4 regions of the Schinkia azotoformans genome follow, and region 4 is predicted to be linked to each of the others. Evidence: riboswitches for the same ligand, from Rfam matches in the RefSeq annotation. Region 4 holds a riboswitch; each other region holds the start of a gene.
The links. A riboswitch is a leader RNA that binds a small molecule or an ion and turns the genes downstream of it on or off. The one in region 4 is predicted to bind thiamine pyrophosphate.
Positions count from the first base shown of each region.

Region 1: linked by a shared signal. The riboswitch ahead of thiC (phosphomethylpyrimidine synthase ThiC) and the one ahead of thiD (bifunctional hydroxymethylpyrimidine kinase/phosphomethylpyrimidine kinase) in region 4 are both predicted to bind thiamine pyrophosphate.
Region 2: linked by a shared signal. The riboswitch ahead of thiT (energy-coupled thiamine transporter ThiT) and the one ahead of thiD (bifunctional hydroxymethylpyrimidine kinase/phosphomethylpyrimidine kinase) in region 4 are both predicted to bind thiamine pyrophosphate.
Region 3: linked by a shared signal. The riboswitch ahead of thiM (hydroxyethylthiazole kinase) and the one ahead of thiD (bifunctional hydroxymethylpyrimidine kinase/phosphomethylpyrimidine kinase) in region 4 are both predicted to bind thiamine pyrophosphate.

Region 1 covers NZ_JARSMD010000058.1:94-3,928, reverse strand. The annotation lists gene P9E47_RS22685 (hypothetical protein) at 46-561, shown strand; gene P9E47_RS22680 (copper amine oxidase N-terminal domain-containing protein) at 704-1,957, shown strand; TPP riboswitch at 2,021-2,137, shown strand; partial or broken gene thiC (phosphomethylpyrimidine synthase ThiC) at 2,475-3,835, shown strand, end outside.
Region 2 covers NZ_JARSMD010000029.1:54,574-60,592, forward strand. The annotation lists gene P9E47_RS18410 (GAF domain-containing SpoIIE family protein phosphatase) at 1-913, shown strand, start outside; gene P9E47_RS18415 (4Fe-4S binding protein) at 1,002-2,021, opposite strand; gene P9E47_RS18420 (glycoside hydrolase family 31 protein) at 2,138-4,519, opposite strand; gene thiT (energy-coupled thiamine transporter ThiT) at 4,640-5,233, opposite strand; TPP riboswitch at 5,322-5,431, opposite strand; gene P9E47_RS18430 (hypothetical protein) at 5,467-5,736, opposite strand; gene P9E47_RS18435 (rhodanese-like domain-containing protein) at 5,880-6,019, shown strand, end outside.
Region 3 covers NZ_JARSMD010000021.1:54,177-60,195, reverse strand. The annotation lists gene shc (squalene--hopene cyclase) at 1-465, shown strand, start outside; gene htpG (molecular chaperone HtpG) at 665-2,545, shown strand; TPP riboswitch at 2,668-2,776, shown strand; gene thiM (hydroxyethylthiazole kinase) at 2,972-3,778, shown strand; gene thiW (energy coupling factor transporter S component ThiW) at 3,806-4,318, shown strand; gene P9E47_RS13120 (dioxygenase family protein) at 4,471-5,253, shown strand; gene P9E47_RS13115 (DoxX family protein) at 5,316-5,720, shown strand.
Region 4 covers NZ_JARSMD010000019.1:123,713-129,731, forward strand. The annotation lists gene P9E47_RS11445 (helix-turn-helix domain-containing protein) at 1-317, shown strand, start outside; gene P9E47_RS11450 (STAS domain-containing protein) at 359-664, opposite strand; gene P9E47_RS11455 (methyl-accepting chemotaxis protein) at 677-2,680, opposite strand; gene P9E47_RS11460 (SpoIIE family protein phosphatase) at 2,721-4,118, opposite strand; gene P9E47_RS11465 (ATP-binding protein) at 4,128-4,553, opposite strand; TPP riboswitch at 4,703-4,801, shown strand; gene thiD (bifunctional hydroxymethylpyrimidine kinase/phosphomethylpyrimidine kinase) at 4,871-5,680, shown strand; gene thiE (thiamine phosphate synthase) at 5,677-6,019, shown strand, end outside.

The DNA.
Region 1 (3,835 bases), on a different contig from region 4:
CGTCTTATTAATGGAAAATATTTCATGATGAAGGAGAAATTAATTATGTTCAATTGGAAAAGTATTGCAATATTTGGGATTGTGAGTCTTGGTTTATTTGGGTGTAGTACAGCACAAGAGAATGCTACTACTGAGGCAAAAGCTCCTGAAACAAATCAAAACGAACAAATATCCGCTGATGAGAATAAAGAACAAAATGGAACAAGCCAAGAAATTAGAACCTATGTTAATCAAACAGATGCTTGGATGTTAGAATTACCATCTACATGGAACGATGTTCATATCGTCGAGTCGGGAAGAATGACAGAATTTATTTTTCCATCTCAAAATCCTGATTACAAGCAATCTCTTTTCTGGATTAATACTATTTCTGAAGAGGAGTGGGAGAAGGCACAAGCAGAGGGTCCAACAGGATCTGCGAAGGAAATTACTCGAAAGAACGGGGACGTTTACCTATACTATACCCCACTCGATCAAGTACTTGAAGATAATGAATTGAAACGATATGAAGAAATGGTGAAAGATATCCCTAAAATTATTGAAAGTTTCAAATTTGAATAAATTCTTTTTGTTTAGCCTCTTAAAAAGTGGAGATTTCGACTTTTTGGGGCTTTTTTAATATTTCTTTTTACTTATTACAAAATATTGGCAAAAAGGATAAAATGGAAATAGACTGGATAAAAAAATATAAGGAGATGTAGATATGATAAGAGTTTCAAAGATTTTTACTTGTGGGCTTATCGCATCTGTCATTTTATTATGTACAACAAGTGGAGTGTTTGCTGCAAACCAAAATTTTATTAAACAGATCAGCGACGAGTATAGTTCTTATGAAGGGAAAATATTTAATGAATATAGGGTTTTCCAACAATCAAGCTTAAAAGAATATGAGGATTATCAAAAGGACGAATTTAATTCTTTTGATAAGTTTTCAAACCAAACCGATTCCGATCTTCAATATCTTGATGGATTATTAAAAAAGGATTTTGAAAGCATTCAAGCACAATATGATGGGAATTCCTCCTATTCAAGTAAGCTAAGAGATTATCAGAATAAAATAAATTCCAATTACCTGAATAGCCCAATGCAGAAATATGCAAACAGTATCAATCCTAACTATTTAAATAGTTTAATGATGAAATTTAAAAATGCAACAAATGAGAACTATTTAAACAGCCCGATGATGAAATATAAAAACGCAGTTAATGAAAATTATTTAAATAGCCCAATGATGCATTATAAAAATGCGGTAAATGAAAATTATCTTAACAGCCCGATGGCGAGGCTTAAGAATGGCAGTAATATTAACTATACACTAAGTATTATGAACCAGTATAATAGAGGAAAAATTAGCCAGGATGCAGCCGGCAAACAATGGAAGGAATTGCTTCAAAAAGAAGGACAAGCCATTCAAACTGTTAAAAGTCAATCTACACAAAGTATTCAACAAATCGCAGGGGATTCAAAAGATGCCATCCTCAATCAAAAATATGAAACAGTGAACGGGATTTTAAAGCAGCGCGAGCAATCATTAGAAACAATAGCGAAATTGCGCAAAGAATATTTTGGGGAAGAAATCGAGTTCGATTCATTAATCCCTGATTTAGGAAAAATAAATGTCCTGATTGATGGGGAATGGCAAGCTTTTAAACAACCACCAACTGTTATGAACGGGGCAACACTCGTTCCGATGAGAGTAATTTTTGAAAAGCTTGGTGCTGAAGTTAAGTGGCATCCGGAAAATCAAACCATAACTGCTAGTAAAGGAAGCACGTCTATGTCGCTTGTTTTAAATAACAATAAAGCAACGATTAACGGAAAATCTATAACACTTCCAGTAGCACCTAGGTTAATTCACGGCAACACAATGGTACCGCTTCGTTTTGTAAGTGAATCACTTGGAGCTGAAGTTGAGTGGGATGGACAGAATAAAACAGTGTTCATTTTTTCAAAATAAAAAAATTCTGAAAAATCCCTTTCCCTTTTTTGAAAATTCATGTATACTAAATTCAAATTTAATAGCAATAACTAGGGGAGTCCAATGAGCTTGGGCTGAGAAAGAAACCGCGTTGAAGTTTCTTGACCCTTTGGACCTGATCTGGATCATACCAGCGTAGGGAAGTTAACTTCTTCTTTTTATATGCCTTTAATACATATAAAGCCGGGTCCATCCTTTCATTGATTGGATCCGGCTTTTTCTGTGTTTTCTCCTTTGGTGTTAACCATCTACCTGTTTTGCTCTAGATCTCGTCCGCCATTTATTAACTTTATTCAGTAGAATCCCTCACTAACACAGATGCTGAGATGAATGCAAACTAGTACTAAATTCAGTGGGGGTTCAAATTCTATCTGAATAAAGTTAAAGCCTCCGGCGGATGCCACGGATTTTCAGAGGTAGTTTTTCGAGCAAGCTCGAAAAAATCCGGGCACAAATACGCCAAGGCGCATTTGATAAAAAGGGAGAGATTTAAACCATGTCAACATCCTCATTAAATGAAAAAAGTATTTCCATTATGTCAAGCTTTCCAGGAAGTAAAAAGGTTTATGTGACTGGATCAAGGCCGGATCTTAAAGTGCCTATGCGTGAAATCGAATTAAGCTCGACAACCGGCACATTTGGTAAACAAGAAAATTCACCGGTAAGAGTGTATGATACAAGTGGTCCTTATACTGACCCTGATTATACTGTTGATTTATCTAAAGGCCTTCCAGTGCTAAGGAGTCCATGGATTCAAGAACGGGGCGATGTGGAGGAATACGAAGGACGAAAAATAAAGCCTGAAGATAACGGTTTTCAAGTTAAAAATGATCCGAGGGCTAATCAGGCCGTATTCCCAGGATTAAAACGTAAACCGCTGCGTGCGAAAAAAGGAAAAAGTGTTACACAGCTTCATTATGCCAGAAAAGGAATAATCACACTAGAAATGGAATTTATCGCAATCAGAGAAAATATGAAACCAGAATTTATTCGTGATGAGGTGGCAAAAGGTCGGGCCATTATACCGTCTAATATAAACCATCCGGAAATAGAGCCGATGATCATCGGGCGAAATTTTCATGTGAAAATTAATGCGAATATGGGAAACTCAGCTGTAACGTCCTCCATTGAAGAAGAGGTTGAAAAAATGACATGGGCAACACGATGGGGAGCAGACACTATTATGGACCTTTCAACAGGTAAAAATATTCATACGACAAGAGAATGGATTATTCGCAATTCTGCTGTACCTGTTGGTACTGTACCGATTTATCAGGCTTTAGAAAAAGTGAATGGAATTGCAGAAGATCTTACTTGGGAAATTTATCGCGATACATTAATTGAGCAAGCAGAACAGGGTGTCGATTATTTTACTATTCATGCAGGCGTGCTTTTACGTTACATCCCGCTAACTGCGAACCGTGTAACAGGTATTGTTTCCCGCGGTGGTTCCATTATGGCCCAGTGGTGCTTATACCATCACCAAGAAAACTTCTTATATACCCATTTTGAAGAAATCTGTGAAATTATGAAAACGTATGATGTTGCCTTTTCATTAGGTGATGGTCTACGTCCTGGATCAATTGCCGATGCAAATGATGAGGCCCAATTTGCTGAGTTAGAGACATTAGGGGAACTCACAAAAATAGCATGGAAGCATGATGTTCAAGTGATGGTTGAAGGTCCAGGTCATGTGCCAATGCATTTGATTAAAGAAAATATGGATAAGCAATTAGAAGTGTGCCAAGAGGCCCCATTCTATACACTTGGTCCACTAACAACAGATATTGCACCTGGTTATGACCATATTACATCAGCCATTGGTGCTGCGATGATCGGATGGTATGGGACTGCTAT
Region 2 (6,019 bases), on a different contig from region 4:
TACAGCCAATATTGGCTCCTATTTAGGAGTACCTATTATTCTGGAAGACAATACAATGTTCGGAACTTTATGCGCGGTAGACCCTTCACCGCACAAGTTTGATAAAAACGATTTAGAGTTAATGCAGACGTTGGCCAACTTTATTGCAAATGCGATTGACTTAGGGCAAGCATATGAAATCATTTTGGCTGAAGAACAAAGGGTAAAAAGGGAACTTGAGTTGGCGAAAAAGGTTCAAACAAGTGTCCTGTCGGAACCTATTCAATTAGAAAAAATTAATATTCAGGCTTACTACCAATCCTCTGAATCATTATCAGGAGATATGTATAGCTGGTTTGAAATATCACCTAATAAATATGGGGTTATCTTGATCGATGTCATGGGTCACGGTGTATCTGCAGCGTTAATAAGCATGTCGATTCGTTCTTTGCTGAAAGGTTTAATTACAAGTATTTCTGAACCAATAGAGGTTATTAAAGAGCTGAATCATCATATTTTTTCTTTATTTAATTCAACCCATCAATCTACGTATGCGACTGCCATTTATATGGTGATTGATACGGAGTTAAAAACGATTGAATATGTGAATGCTGGCCATCCGTCTGGTTTATTATTTTTAGATCAGAAAACGATGAAAAGAATGGACGAAGGCAGTATCATATTGGGGATATTCCCCAATTTAAAGGTTGATAAACAATTAATTCATTATAATGAACCATCCACGATAATGTTGTACACAGATGGTCTGATTGAGTTAATCAATCCGGAAATAAATGAAGCTATAAATAGAATAGAGAATATAATTGTTAGTGAACCGGACAATCTCCAATTAATAGAGGAAATTAAAAAGAAGTTCGTCAATGGGAAAACGTTAAAGGATGATATTTGTTTGATTACGGTGAATGTAGAATAGTGGAAAAAAGACCCCTTTGGGTCTTTTTTTGTCTAGCTCCAGCGCCCAGCGACTCGTAAACTTCGCTAAACGGGCGCTTCCGCTTTTCCTAATGGCTTAAATAATTTACGATAGGGATTAATTCCTGAAATTCTTCATATGTAATGGTTGAATCCCAATATCCCGTAGCTTTTGCAACAATAATGACTATAGTAAATAATACTAGAAATGATGTTGGTACAGCCCATTTGTTTACCTTTTTGCCCGCTACCGTCATACTTAGGGTATCTTTAACAGGACAGGCTTCAATACACGATAAACAAGATGTACATTCCGGTGTTGTGACCGCTTTTAACTTGGCAACACTAATTCCTTGTGGGCAAACTCTCGTACATTGGTTGCAGTCAATACAAGTAGATTCATTTCTTTTAATCTTTGTAATTCGGAATAGCGAACCTAGGCCAATAAGCGCACCATAAGGGCATAAATAACGGCACCAAAAGTTTTGGATGAAAATTCCTAGCAGTGCAAGAACGAGCAATACTTTAATGGCGACAGCGCTGAGATCTAGGAAAAAAAGCATCATTTTAACATCAGCTACTTTGTTATAAGGAGAGTATAAAAAATCCTTAGAAGCCGGAATAGACATGTCAACAATGATTACTTTTAAAAATACAACTAACAGTAAGTATTTGATCGAATATAAGATCCATCTTAACCACTTGGGTGGGTTAATTTTCTTTTTCATTATTTTTCTACCGAATATTCCAAGAAACTCACTTACTGTTCCGACAGGGCACAGCCAGCCGCAGAACGCTTTTCGAAAAAGGAAACCAGATAAAATCAAAAAAGTGAAAAGAATTAATCCGGCCGGGTGGATAAAATCGAACTCACCCGTTGTGATCCAAACCTTTAAGGCTACTAATGAACCAATCGGCAAAAATCCTTCAACAGCCGGTGGCTTTTCAACATATGGAGTTGCACCTAGTGATTCAAAATGGGCATAAAATTGATAGAATTGCCAGCCCACAAATAAAAGGAAAAGGGAGAATCCTATTTGAACAGAATGCCGTGTCCACTGTATTGGTTTTCTTTTAATCTTTCTTTTTAGGGTAGAAGTATTAAGCATCTAAAACCCTCCATATGGCAAATTTTTTTTCATTGTAAGCCTAAGAATGGTGGTGAGGTGTGACGCACATCACAAAGACAATGAAAAAAGGCCCTAAAAAGGGGCCAGTTCACAAACTATTCATAAAATTTTATTGAAAATGTATGTTTTTCCTTATTAAATGCGAGCCGATCATTTGTGATCTCTTCATTATTAACAAATACTTTTGGCGGTTCTTTTAAAAGATGAATTACAAGTGTCCACTCGTTCCAGTTAGGTTTATATGAAGAATGCTCATTTTTAATTGATAGCTGAATATCGGACCCCGTTTGTTGACATGTTATTTTTTTAAGAAAATATTCACCTTTTTCATTTGCAAATGTTTCCCCATCGTCATCATATAACGTGTAAGTGATGTCTTCGTTTTCATTAGGGTAGAGATGAATTTCCATATTGGTTTCCGGTGCCATTGTTGAGTACTTGATCGCTCCATGAGCTATCATTGATCCTTTTTTTATAAAAATCGGCAGTATTTCCAGGTCAGCTTCAACAAGGATATAGGTTCCACCTTGAATAACTTTATCTGTCCAGTAATTGACCCAATCCCCTTCCGGTAAATAAACGACGCGGTGATATGTGTCAGGCTTCATAATAGGGGCAATGAGGGCATTCTCCCCGATTAAAAATTGATCTGAGAGATTGGTTGTCTTTGAGTCATTTGGATATTCTAAAAATAACGGACGCATCACAGGTATACCGGATTGGCTTGCTTCCATGAATAAAGTGTAAAGATGAGGAAGCCACTGATAACGAAGATGGATATATTTTTTTATAATTTTTTCATATTTTTCACCAAATGACCATGGCTCCTGCCTTACTGTATCGAGAGCATTATGATTTCGGAAAAAAGGTGTAAAAGTGCCAACCTGCATCCATCTCGTTAATAATTGCCCGTTCGAGTCATGGGCAAAGCCGCCAACATCAGGTCCGCAAAATGGGATCCCTGATACGCCAAGATTCATCAACATTGGCAACGACATTTCTAGATGCTCCCAAAAGCTCCGATTGTCACCTGTCCAAACAGCTGCATATCGTTGGATGCCGGCAAAGCCTGCACGGGTGAGCAGGAAGGGCCGCTTGCCATTTAGCTGCTGCTCTAAGCCCTCATATGTGGCCTTTCCCATTAATAAACCATATACATTGTGAAGTTCATGATGAGTTTTTAAGTCACCATCATTATTGTGAATCACATCAAGATCCATCGTTTTTGTTTTGTTAAAAACAGCAGGTTCATTCATATCATTCCAAATTCCTTCAATTCCTAAATCGGTGTAAAAGGAATGCTTTTCCCCCCACCATTTTTGCGTTTCAGTATTTGTGAAATCAGGAAAGGCACTTATTCCCGGCCAAACTTCATCGAGGTAAAGATCGCCTTCCAGGTACTTGCAGAAATGGTTTTCGAGGACACCTTCTTTATAAATATAGTAATTTGGATCTTTTTTGACACCTGGGTCAACGATTGGTACAACATGGATACCTTCTTGTTTTAAATCATGTATGAGTTGTTTTGGATCTGGAAAGGCAGCACGATCGAACGTAAAAACTCGATAGCCGTCCATATAATGAATATCTAAATAAATCGCGTCAATTGGGATTTGCTTTTCGGCAAATTTACTAGCAAGCTCTCTAACTTCTTGCTCCGATTTATAGCTATATTTGGACTGATGGTAGCCTAGTGCCCATTTAGGAGGAAGAGGCATCCGCCCTGTTAAATCGGTATATTGCTCGATCACATCTTTAGGCGATGGACCTGCCAAAATGTAATAATCAAGCTGCCCATCCTCGGCTAAAAATGAATAAGCATCATTGTTTGATTTGAAGTCAAATGTTGTTTTAAATGTATTATCAAAGAAAATCCCGTGGGCTTTCCCGTCTCTTATAGTCATGAAGTAGGGAATTGATTGATATAACGCATCAGTTTCAGGATTGTGCGGGGCATAGACATCTGAATTCCACATCGTCATTTTTTCTCCCCGCTTATCAAGAAAACCCGTTTTTTCACCAAAACCGTAAAAATGGTCATCCGCATCCATATCTTTAAAACAAAATACAGCATTCGTACTTGTACACCCCATTCCCAAATTGGATTCGGTAACAAGGATATTTTCATTTTTATCTTTGACGCAAACACGTAGCGGTGATTTTTGAAGTTCGACAGTAAGTTTAGGCGACGCTATGATGATCTTTTCATCAAGCTCTTCTAGTTGGACTTTTACAGGATCTGGCTGTTTAACCAAAGCAACACTGCTCTTTAAGGAAGGCTCTGAAGAAGGGTCCATGATTATTCTTACAATATCATCGCTATAAAAAAGTAAACTAACAAATCCGTGTTGACAGTGAAAAGTGAATATTGATTCGTTTTGCTGCAAAGTGAGGAGCGACCCAATATCGAAATACTTAATCTTCGTCAGGTTCTTTGTAGAATCAGGACGTATCGCAAAGCTTGAATCTTCTAACATAAATAAACCCTCCCTCAAATTTATTTTCTCTATGTAGAATATTTTACCATAATGGGAGGGAGGGGGCACCAAAACAAAACAGCCATCCCCAAGGGGACGGCCATTACCAAGCAAGCATAATTAATAATTGAACTTTGCATTTGTAACATCGAAATACTTCGGAGCAGTGTTAATAAGCAATGACACAAAAATGGCACTTAAAATAAAGGCTGGAAGCATATAAGTGCCATTATATAAAAGTGAGTATAGGGCTACAGGAGTTCCTGATGGTGCGTATTCACCGAAGAAGACAATCCCGCCGATAACATGGGCTGCATACCGCAAAACGCTTCCTAATAGTGTTCCGGCAATAACATAGGTAGTAACTTTACTTTTTGAGTGCTCATTAATAGCATGCTGTATTTGTTTCATGAACACACCAGCGAGTCCAATAACGATAAAAGCAATGAAGTAATCTAATAGACCTTGGATAGGGTGTACAATATACGCTTGCCCGGTTAAAACCTGAAGCCCACCAAGTAAGAGACCCGAAAGCATGCCACCTTTAATCCCCCATCTGAAAGCAATTAGGAAAACGGGAACCATGGCAATGGAGATAGAACCACCTTGTGGCCAAATTCTTAATGAAACCATATTTGCTAATAAATCAAAAACATAAGCCAATGCTGAAAATAAGGCAACTTCGACTAAAAATAACGTTTTACTCCTCTTCATAAGTAAAAATCCTCCCCAAAAAAATAAAATAAAATAAAAAAAGCTACCCACAGGGTAGCCAGCTAAAAGCGTAAAAAGTATGAAAACATTCAAAGTAAATGTTCATTCCTACGCTGGCATTACCCAGATCAGGTTAAACGGGTCGATACGGACTAGTATCCTCTCAGCCAAGTTCCCTTAGCTCCCCTTACATTTTCACTATAACAGTAGTGACATCGTTTGTAAATTTTAAATTAATCAAGATGAATTGCGATTGATTCTGCTTGCGTCTGAGCAGTCTGATTTATTAGCATTTCATTTGATCTAAATTTAATTAGTTCGATTGATATTTGGTGAATGAGCTTTTCGTAGCTGGAAAGTTCCATCATAATGGTAGAATAAAAATCGGACTTTATACTGTATAAAGTACACACAGCCTTATTTTCTTCTACTTCCAAACTTTTATAAAAAGGAAATTCACAGTCTAAAAATGCCTTTTTTACATCATCAAGATTAAGGCTCAAGAGCAATCACTCCCTCATGAGTATCACGTCAAATGTTAACATAATTCACCGAGAAACAACAGTGATAGTGAAAAATACTTATATTCGTATTACTATTATCGTGTAAAATTAAAGTTGTACAGCAAAACAAAAGGAGACTTTTTATGAAGAAATTACTAACTATATTCGTTCTGGCAGCAGCCATCACAACAGCCGGTTGTTCCGGAGCAGGAAATACTCAAACAGAAACATCATCACAGCCTCCACGAAATGCAGAAAGCGTTGAAGAAGGCGCGTATACTAA
Region 3 (6,019 bases), on a different contig from region 4:
CTTTTGAAAAATCAAGAGAGAAATGGGTCTTGGTATGGTCGTTGGGGAATTTGTTATATTTATGGAACATGGGGAGCAGTTACAGGGTTACGGGCAGTAGGGATTTTACCTACCGATCCAATGATCTCAAAAGCTGTAAAATGGCTTAAGGAGATCCAAAATAGTGATGGCGGCTGGGGTGAATCATGCCAAAGCGATTTAAACAAAAAATATATTCCGTTGAACGCTAGTACATTGACACATACCGCCTGGGCCGTTGATGCCCTCATTGCCGCAAGTGATAAGCCGACAAGATCGATTCAACGGGGTATTGATTATTTATTAGAAAATATTCACAAAGAGGATTGGACGACTAACTATCCGAAAGGTGCGGGAATGGCTGGTGACTTTTATATCCATTACCATAGCTATCGTTATATCTTTCCAATCCTAACATTAGCACATTACCGTAAAAAGTTTTCTTGAGCGATTTAAAGGCTGACAGGGTGGTAAACTTTTACCACTCTTTCGACCTTTTTGTGATATTGTAAAGTTATATAAAAGTAGACCAGTAATTTTATTGACAGAAAACGGGTAATATGATATTTAAATTAATGGTTAGTATTTAGCACTCGGTTTGGTAGAGTGCTAATATTATTAATAAACTTTTGAAAGGAGAAATAGCATGACAAAAATGCAGTTTAAAGCCGAATCAAAAAGACTATTAGAAATGATGATTAACTCCATCTATACGCATCACGAGGTATTTTTACGAGAATTAATTTCAAACGCCAGTGATGCTATAGACAAAATCTATTATAAAGCGTTAACAGATGATAGCTTAACCTTTAATAAGGACAGCTACTACATAAAAGTGGTACCCGATAAAGAAACAAGAACATTAAAAATCATAGATACTGGTATCGGAATGACAAAAGAAGAGCTGGAGAATAATTTGGGTACCATTGCAAAGAGCGGGTCCTTAGCTTTTAAAACTGAAAACGAAGCGAAAGATGGCTATGATATTATCGGTCAGTTTGGCGTTGGTTTTTATGCAGCATTTATGGTCGCTGATGTAGTCACTGTCATCACTAAAGCATTAGGCAGTGAGGAAGCCTATAAGTGGGAATCTGAAGGTGCCGATGGCTATACGATTGAGCCTGTAGAAAAGGATTCAGTAGGTACCGAGATTATTTTAAAAATTAAAGAAAACACGGAAGATGAAAAGTATGATGAGTATTTGGATGAGTATAGACTAAAATCCATCATCAAAAAATACTCTGATTTTATTCGTTATCCTATTAAAATGGATATCACATCGAGCCGCCCAAAAGAAGGAAGCGACAACGAATTCGAGGACTACACAGAAGAACAAGTGATCAATAGTATGGTTCCAATTTGGAGAAAAAACAAAAATGAGTTGACCGGGGAAGATTATGAGAATTTTTATGCTGAGAAGCGTTATGGATTCGACAAACCAATCAAGCATATCCATACAAGTGTCGATGGTGCTGTAAGATATAATGCAATATTATTTATACCGGAAAAAGCTCCATTTGATTATTATTCAAAAGAATTTGAGAAGGGGCTCGAGTTGTATTCAAATGGCGTCTTAATCATGGAAAAGTGCGCTGACTTGCTTCCAGATTATTTTGGCTTTGTCAAAGGTTTGGTAGACTCAGAAGACTTATCACTTAATATTTCACGAGAAATGCTTCAGCATGACCGCCAATTAAAGATCATTGCGAAAAATATTAATAAAAAAATTAAGAGCGAACTGCAAAGTTTATTGAAAAATGATCGTGAGAAATATGAGAACTTCTTCGATTCCTTTGGCAGACAATTAAAATATGGAGTTTATAGCGATTTTGGAACACATAAAGATGTATTACAAGATTTATTGCTATTCTACTCTTCAAAAGAGAAGAAGCTTGTTACATTAGATGAATATGTATCAAGAATGCCTGAGGACCAAAAATATATTTACTACGCTTCCGGTGATTCTGTTGAAAGAATTGATAAAATGCCACAAACAGAACTGGTGGCGGAAAAAGGCTATGAAATTCTCTATTTCACCGATGAAATCGATGAGTTTGCGATTAAGATGCTGATGACGTATAAAGAAAAAGAATTTAAATCTGTTTCAAGCGGAGATTTAGGGATTGAAGCTGAGGAAAATCAGGAAGATAAAGCTGCAGAACAGATAGAAAACAAAGAGCTTTTTAGCTATATGAAGGAAATTTTAGCTGGTAAAGTTAAGGATGTTCGAATCTCAAAGCGTCTAAAATCACATCCGGTTTGCCTATCCACAGATGGTGAAGTAACGATCGAAATGGAAAAAATATTAAGCATGATGCCAGGTAACGAGAATGTAAAGGCTGACAAGGTATTAGAAATCAACGTAAACCACGACGTCTTTAAGTCGTTACAAGATGCCTTCGCCAGTGATAAAGAGAAAGTAGCATTATACACAAATCTATTGTATAATCAAGCACTTTTAATCGAAGGTCTGCCAATTAACGACCCAGTTGAATTTACGAATGATATTTGTAAGATTATGGTGTGATTTTTATTTTACAAAAACAGCCCGGATTCTTGTGTGTGGAATTCAGGGCTATTTTCTTTAATTAATGATTGAAGTTACTTTACAATTTGCTATTGAAGTTATATGATTAATATGAAATATTGGAAAACTACTAGGGGTGCCCGGATGCTGGGCTGAGAGAAAAATTTTCGTTTTCAACCCTTTGGACCTGATCCGGATTATACCGGCGTAGGAAAGTAGATGGTTTACATACTTTTCTTATTGTTATTGAAGCCAGGTTCTGTTTTGAGGATCTGGCTTTTTATATTGATCGGTTATCATAGGCTAGTTTGATTCCCGAAAGCTGAACTTGAAAGTCAAACTGGGAATCAAAGTTCCTATTTGATCTTTAATTCGAAAAAACTATAACTTTAAGCGATAACAGATAATAAATAACGGAGAATAAAAATGAACAAAGAGATATCAAGCAAATTAATAAACAAAATCAGAGAAAATAAGCCTCTTATACATAACATCACAAATATAGTGGTAGCTAATTTTACAGCAAATGGTTTATTAGCGCTCGGTGCCAAACCAGTCATGGCATCTGCTCCGGAAGAAGTTGCGGAAATGACTAAAGCGGCCAATGCTCTTGTATTAAATATGGGAACGTTAAACAGAGAGCATCTAAAAGCAATGATCAATTCCGGTAAAGCGGCCAATGAAAAGGGAATCCCGGTTGTGGTGGATCCTGTTGGAGTTGGTGCTACTCAATTCAGAACGGAGTCGGCACAACAACTACTCCGTGAGGTTAAAGTTAACTTCATAAGAGGGAATGCAGCAGAGATTGCTAATCTAATAGGGCAAGCATGGGAGATCAGAGGTGTTGAAACAGGTAAAAGCGGTGGGAATATTATTGATTTAGCTAGGTTTGCAGCACAAAAACTTCAGGCAACTGTAATTGTTACTGGAAAAGAAGATACCATTACAGATGGGGCAACTACATTCTTAGTTCGTAATGGTCATCCATTATTAACAAAGGTGACTGGAACTGGCTGTTTGTTATCTGCAGTTATAGGTGCATTTGCGTCTGTGGGAGGTGTCTCGCTCCAAGCAGCAGTAGCTGCACTTACTACATATGGAATTGCGGCAGAAATTGCCGCCGCCAAAACAGCCGAGGTTGGGCCAGGTAGCTTTCAAATAGAATTTATTAATCAACTAGCACTTATAAGCCCGACGCAAATTGAACAAAACAGCCAATTTGAAAGATTATAAGGTAACAAAAACAAAGGAGGAGTGTCTATGGCAAAAACAATGAAAATGACAATGACAGCGATGCTTGTTGCTGTAGGAACTTTGACAAGTCACTTATTCTTCATTCCACTTGGCTTTGCCAAGGTTTTTCCAATGCAGCATTTTATAAATGTATTGTCAGCCGTGTTATTAGGCCCGGGATACGCGGTAATGCAAGCATTCTCAGTTTCCCTAATAAGAAATATGATGGGGACAGGGTCCTTATTTGCTTTTCCAGGAAGCATGATTGGCGCCTTTTTAGCTGCTTATTTGTATCAAAAATCAAAGAAGTTAATGTTCGCTTTTATGGGTGAAATTGTTGGAACTGGAATTTTAGGAGCAATTGTTTGCTATCCTATTGCCACACTTGTTTTGGGGAAAGAGGTTGCCTTATTTGGTTTTATTCCGGCCTTTTTAGCAAGTTCAATTGCTGGTGGAATATTAGGACTTATTATTCTTAGTATTGTCCTTAAAAACTCCGCATTCAAAACGTTTCAACAGAATAATTTTTTTCAGAAATAAGGATGAAAAAACACAGAGCTTGGTTCTTATAACCGGAACTCTGTGTTTTTTATTTGCATCCCATAAACTAATTCTCTACTATAAAATATAATAAAAGGCAAAATAATATAAAGTACAATAATTCATTTTAATAAATTCTAGGGGGAATTCACATGATGCCATCATTGTTTATCGCACACGGATCACCAACACTTGCAATTGAAGATAATTTATATACACAATATTTAACTGCATTAGGGAAAACTTTACCAAAGCCAAAAGCCATCGTATTGTTTTCGGCTCATTGGGTGTCGCCAGTCCAAACGGTTAGTAATGTTGACGAATTTAAAATGATTTATGATTTTTACGGTTTTCCTGATGAAATGTATAATATCGTTTATCCTGCAAAAGGATACAAGGATTTAACAATTGATATCGTCGATTTATTTAAGGAGCATGGGATTTCCTTTAGGGTTGATGAAACCAGAGGACTAGACCATGGGGCATGGGTTGTCCTAAGATTGCTATATCCAAATGCCGATGTTCCTGTCATTTCAATGTCGGTTAATCCGAACCTTTCACCAGAAGAACAATATAAAATTGGAACGTCTTTATTTAAATTAAGGGAAAAAGATGTTTTAATTATTGGAAGTGGTGGAACCGTCCATAACCTAAGAGCACTAAATTGGAGCAAACAAAGTGGAGATGCTGACGGGTGGGCCGTTGAATTTGATGATTGGATTGGTGACCATATTAACAAGTGGGATCTGGATTCACTATTTAAATATGATGCAATAGCTCCTAATGCCGAGTTAGCTGTACCGCCTTATGGAAACGAACACTTTGTTCCTATCTTTTATGCGATGGGGGCGGCCGATAATGAGAAAAAGGCAAAATTAATTCACTCCAGCTATCAATATGGAAATCTTAGCCATAGTGTATGGCAATTTGGGTAAGAAACAAGCATACAATGAATTAAGGACAAATAGTTCTTGATTAATTGGGGGTGCTTTAAGAAGTGAATAAAAGTGAGATTAGTATTTTACTTTTACGAGTTTTCCTAGGAACCAGCTTCTACATTCATGGATTAGCTAAGTTTAAAAAAGGTCTAGCGAATACAGCTGACCATTTTGCAAGTTTGGGTCTGCCGGAATTTTTAGCTTATGCTGTAGCCTACATTGAACTTTTCGGAGGAATTGCTTTAGTATTTGGCCTAGGCAGTAGAATCGTTTCTATCCTATTTGGAATTATAATGATTGGGGCAATTTTCAAGGTGAAACTATCCGCCGGTTTCTTAGGAGGGTATGAGTTAGATATAGCTTACCTAATCATCGCTCTTTTAATTGCTATTAATGGCAGTAAGCTATTTGCCCTTGATCATCTTTTATTTAAATTAGGAAACTTTAAAACAAAAACTACTTAAAAGAATTGTATTGTAAATCCAATGCACCGCACTACCAAAAGGTAATGCGGTTTTTCATATATTCACTTATAGGAATTTCCTATATACCTATATAAAATACTAATTAGTCGGATCGCCCAAAGGTTGGAACGCAACAATTTTAATATGGCTATGACTTAAAAAAAGAAAAGATTACGGTCTTTTCTTTTTTATTTAAGTGATTTCTATCACAAACAGAAACGTTCATAAATGTTACATTACTATTATGAGAAATGTTCTCACTGTAATAATAGGTAAAAGGCCTAAACAAAGGAGACATA
Region 4 (6,019 bases):
CTGGTTTGTGTTCTCCTGCAATATCACGGTTAACGAGTGTATCCAATCGACCAAGGCTTGATACTTTATATAAAGTATTGGATGCCTTAGATTTAGACATTAAAATTGAACGGAAAGAGAAAGAGGCCAATCTGCAAAATCTACAAGTTTCAACTAGTAAAAATAGCAACCAGTATAATGTTTGGGTAAAAAAAGGGGCAACTATAGATTTATTAAAAGTAAAAGCAAAAACGAAGTATGAGGTAAGACAAATTTTAAGTGAGACTAACCCGGAATGGGAAATTTGTACAATAGAGTTATATAGAAAAGGAAATTAAAAGCCGCTTATCCAAGTTTAAAAGGATAAGCGGCTTTCATTTTAATCCACAATCTCAAATATTTTTGTTAATCTAGTAAGTACAAATAGTTCCTTTACTTGTCCATTTAGTCCTTTAATAATAACCTTTCCACCATTCGACATTGCTCGCTTTTGGATGCCGATTAAAACACCTAAACCAGAGCTGTCAATGTAGGTTAAGGAACTGACGTCTAAGGTGAAGTTTTTATATCCATTATTAAGATAGGGCATAAGCGCTTCTCTAAAATTAGAGGCTTGTTCAACATATACTTCTTTTTCTAAGGTCACGAACACTTCATCAGCTTTGGCATTTATTTGAAAAGACATATTACCACTCCTTTAATCAGTAAGCTTGAATTTCTCGATTGAAGTTTTAAGTTGCAGTGCCATTGCATTTATTTGTTCAGTACTTGATGCAATAGTTTCCATTGCTGCTGAAGTTTCTTCTGTCGAAGCAGAAACCTCTTCAGCACTTGCAGCCGTGGTCTCGATAAAGGTTGCCAATGAATTGATAAGTTCTACGATTTTCTCAGAAGTAGCAACCTCATTATCGGTAACAGATACAATTCCGTTAACATCAGTGACTGTTTTCAAGACCGCCTCTACTATTTTTTCTAAAGCATCTCCAGCCTTTGTAACCGCCTCAACTCCTTCTTCAACCTGTTTACTGCTTTGATCGGTTGCAATAACTGTATTTGCGGTTGTTTCTGTTACTTTTCTAATTAGATTCGCCACCTCTGTAGCCCCACTGTTAGATTGCTCTGCCAATTTACGGACTTCGTTAGCTACAACCGCAAAGCCTTTTCCAGCTTCACCGGCACGGGCCGCTTCAATGGCGGCATTTAATGCTAATAGATTTGTTTGTTCTGCTAAATTTGTAATTGTATCGGTAATGGACGTTATTTCCTTTGAATATTGTTCTAAAGATGAAATATGAGTCTTTGTTTCTTCCATTTTTGCTTTAATATGTTCCATTCTTGTAATAACATCTAAGACGGTTTCTTTACCATCATTTGCCGTTCTTAAAGTAAATTGCGAGCTTTGGTCAGCGGATGTCGCTTTATTTTTGGCAATTTGAATTAATGATGATAATTCCAACAATGCTTTTGAAGTATCAATGATCGCAAAATTTCCATTTTCAGCTTCGATTGCAAGTCGATGTGTACTTTCGGCAACTTCAGTTGAGGAAGTCGATACTTGTTCAGTTGATGCAGCCATTTCTTCCGATGCTGCAGCTAATTCATCTGACGCAGCATAAACTTGTTTAATGATTTTCACTTGATTATCAATCATTGTATTAAAGGAATTACTAAGATCCTCCAGTTCGTCCTTAGATTGGATTGATGTTTGGATTGTTAAGTCTCCACTGCCGCCCAACTCCATAGCCGTTTGAAGCTTCCTAATCGAATTAACAATTCTAGCTGAAATAAAGTAAGCAGCAAGAATCGCAAGAATGATGGCCACCGTTGAAATAATTATACTACTTTTTCTTATTTTATAAGCGGGGGCCATATAATCATCATAATTTGCTGTTACAGCAATGCTCCACTTAGCGGCAGGTTGGAAGGTAACAAATTTATAAATTCCTTCGTATGTATAATAGCCGCTCCCAGTTTCTCCTGCATTCATTTTTCTTACATATTCCTTTAGTTCAGTAGAACCTGTGTTCAGTACATTTTCTTTTAAAACCTTGTCTTTTACCGGGTGGGAAACTAAAAGTCCATCTTTATCTACCATATAGGCATATCCAGATTTACCAATTTTGATTTGTTCGGCTTTTTCAGTAATTTTATCGAATTTGACCGTACCAATTAGAAGGCCGTTAACCTTCTGATTATCTGTTAACAATGGGAAGGCAATCGCTATAACAGGTTCTTTCGTAACTTTTGAAGTTATAACATCACTAATAGAATATTTCCCATTTAGTGCATCCTTCACATATTGTCTATCTGATAAGTCTGTCACCTCATTGGTGCTGGAACTGTTCATATAAGCGATGCCGTTTTCATCCGTAATTAGGATCATTTCGATTAAATCTTTATTATCACTTACAAAATTTTGAAGCATGTTTAGTACAATGTTTTTATTCTCCGAATCACTTTCCCTCGTCATTTTACGTATAAGTTCAGTTTTACTTTGCAGCTGTATGAGTGATGTGGTGGATTGTACGGTTTGATTAATTGATTCTGCTGTTAATCTAGTTGTTTCAACTAATTCCTTTTCAATCGTTTCTTGCATTGAATCGGCTGTCATATTGTACGATAAAACGGCTAAAGCAATAATCGGCAAGGTTATTAGCACAACGAAGCTGCCTAATAATTTAACTTTCAGACTCATTTTCATTCAATCACTCCATCGATTTTAATAGGAATATATTATCATGTTATTTAATATTTATACATAGTCCAGATGCATCATCTGTGATAATAGTACTATTACTTAAGGCTACTAGCATTTCATATGAAGCTTGAAAGCTGCTTGGAAATTTATATTGATCTACATGTAAGTGGTCGAGTAAGCCATCCGTTAAGAAGTTGAAATAATCACCTGACTTAAACGGCATTTCATATTCTTCGAAGGGCATTGCTCCCATTATTCCTAAAAAAGCCCCTTCGACAGTAATCATTCCTTTTTGCTCCTTTGTCATTGCAATAAAGTGATTAATCCCACAAGAAACATACTTTAATGAAGATGTTAGAAAGTTAAATTCAAAGCAGATACCTGTTGCAAACGTCTCATTTGTTAAAAATTTAATAGATTCATGATTGACCCACTTAACTTTTTCTGCTAGTGATAAATCATGTTTATGGGCAGCTTGTTCAAATAAAACGTGAATATGCGAAGTGTGAAGAGCTGTATCCAAACCATGTCCCATAATATCGATTAAGTACCCATACAATGTATTTCTTTCCTTATCCCAAATATAATGATAAAAATCGCCGCTAACATATTCAGATGGTTTATATATACTTTTGATTTCAAAGTTTTCGTTGTTCAGCTCAGGTGGCAGAAAATCGACCTGGACTTTACCGGTTAAAACGAGATGCTTCAAGTTGGAAACCATCTGATTGAATGATTGGGCAAGATGCCCAACTTCATCACTGCGTTCAATGGTTAGCTTTTTAACATTGATATCTCCGTCTGCAACTCTTTTCATTAGCTGAATGACATCCGTAATTGGATGAATAATATGATGGATGCTTGCCCATGTGGCGAAAAGGAAAATGAATACATTTACAAGCATAATTGAAATCTGGATATTTTTAATAATTTCTACCTTGTGCTCTGAATTTTGCTCAATTTGATTCGTTACATTATTAACTTTTCTTAGTAACAAGAAGCTATCTTGTTGTATTTCAGCCGCTATTTGTCTCTTTTCAGATGGATCATCTGACTTAATAAGCCTGTCCAATTTCTGTGAAAAAGGCTGCCATTCATGTAATACCTCTACAAGGTGGGCTGTAATATTTGGCGCCTTTATTCCATGGATACCGGAGCTATTATTACCGAAAATAAGATCCTCTTGATTTTTCTCAAACTTTTTGGCTGTTACACGAAGTTGAGTGTAATAGATGGGATTGCTTTCTGCCACATGGTAAGCCTCGTTAACCATTTGTATCGTTAACATTCTTTGGGAACCCGCTAGATTAATTAGATGACTATCATGTTTATGTTCATCCAGAAAATTAATCATTACATAAAATCCAAAAAAGTTTAAAAGTAAGGCAATTGTAAAAATTGAACCAAGCTTTACTTTCAAACTCAAATCCTGAATCCGCATTTTTATCACCTATTGAATTTGTTTTCTGCGTTGTATATTTTTCACCAGCAACACATCATTTCCCTTCTTATTATAAATGACTTTATCCATTACCTGCTGCATAATAAATAAGCCTCTGCCTGATTCTTTTAAAGTTGTATAATTTATATCTTTCATCATATTAGTTTCATTTACCTTTTGAATAGTTTCATCTACTGCAAAGCCTTTGCCTCTATCTTTTACCCTAATAACTAGGAATCCATTTTTTTGAATTTTAACCCGTACCAGCACTTTTTTATTTCTTCCATGCTTAATAGCATTATTAACCGCTTCATTTAGGACGACCTCAACAAGAGTAGAATCATCCGCGACCATGTCTTTAATAAAATCGCTGATCCCATTGCGGAGGTACCTATAGCAAGTAAAATCATTAAAAGTAAGTGTAAATGTTTTCATTCATTAATCTCCTGTATGAAAAGTTTAAATTAATTATAATTTATAAGCCTTGGTTAATGTTTTCTTAATTATGAAACTTTTGTGTAATTAGTAACTTAACAAAGATAAAAAGTATTGATATACTAAATTAAGATTCATATAAATACTGAAAGATTAGCTAGGGGTGCCGTATGGCTGAGAGGACGATTGTCTAACCCTTGAACCTGATTTGGTTAGTACCAACGTAGGGAATGCGACTAATTCTGTTTTAAAACAGAAGGCCAACCTATTTTGGTTGGCTTTTTGTGTTGTATAAAAAGAAATGGAGTGAGTATCTAATGAAAGTTTTCAAGGCACTTACTATTGCTGGCTCAGATTCCGGTGGGGGAGCGGGAATCCAGGCAGATGTAAAAACGTTTCAAGAACTTGGTGTATATGGAATGACGGCTATTACGGCAATTACAGCACAAAATACAACTGGTGTACAAGGGGTATATCCGCTAAGTGTTGAAGGTATTGCAAAGCAAATTGATTCAATCGGTACAGACTTAACACCAGATGCAGTAAAGACAGGCATGCTTTTTAACAGTGAAATTATTAAGGTTGTCGCGGAAAAAATCACGCAATATCAATGGTCTAATCTTGTAATAGACCCGGTGATGATTGCAAAAGGAGGATCACCATTATTACAAGCGGAAGCAATCGAAGCCCTAAAAGATTATTTATTGCCAATAGCAACAGTTATAACTCCTAATATCCCTGAAGCAGAGGTGATATCTGGCATTAAAATTACAAATCTTAGTGAACGAAAAGAAGCTGCCAAACTTATTTATAATCTAGGTGCAAAAAATGTAATGATTAAAGGCGGACACGAAGAAACCGATCAAATGATTGATCTCTTATATGATGGAAACCGCTTTTTCCAATTTGAAAGCAAGAGAATTGCTACAAAGAATACTCATGGAACGGGATGTACGTTTTCTGCAGCGATTACGGCTGAATTAGCGAAAGGGAAAAACATCGTGGATTCGATATCAGTTGCTAAACACTTTATTCAAGCTGCCATTGAAGATGATTTGCGAATCGGCACAGGCCACGGTCCAACGAATCATTGGGCCTATAATAAAAGGGGAGCATTATGTAAATGAGATATTCCGAAGAAGAGCTAAGAAAAAAGCTTCAGCTTTATTTTGTGATGGGGAGCAATAATTGTTTGAAGGATCCTGAAATTGTACTACAGGAAGCGATTGAAGGAGGTATTACTTTTTTTCAATTCAGAGAAAAGGGGACCCATGCCAAAAAGGGCTCTGAAAAAATAAAGTTGGCAAAAAAATTACAGGCTATTTGTAAACAAAATGGAATTCCTTTTATCGTCAATGATGATCTTGAATTGGCACTTGAAATTGATGCAGATGGCATTCACATTGGTCAAGAAGATGAAGACCCGCTAAAAGTGAGAAAAATGATTGGTGACAAACTACTCGGTA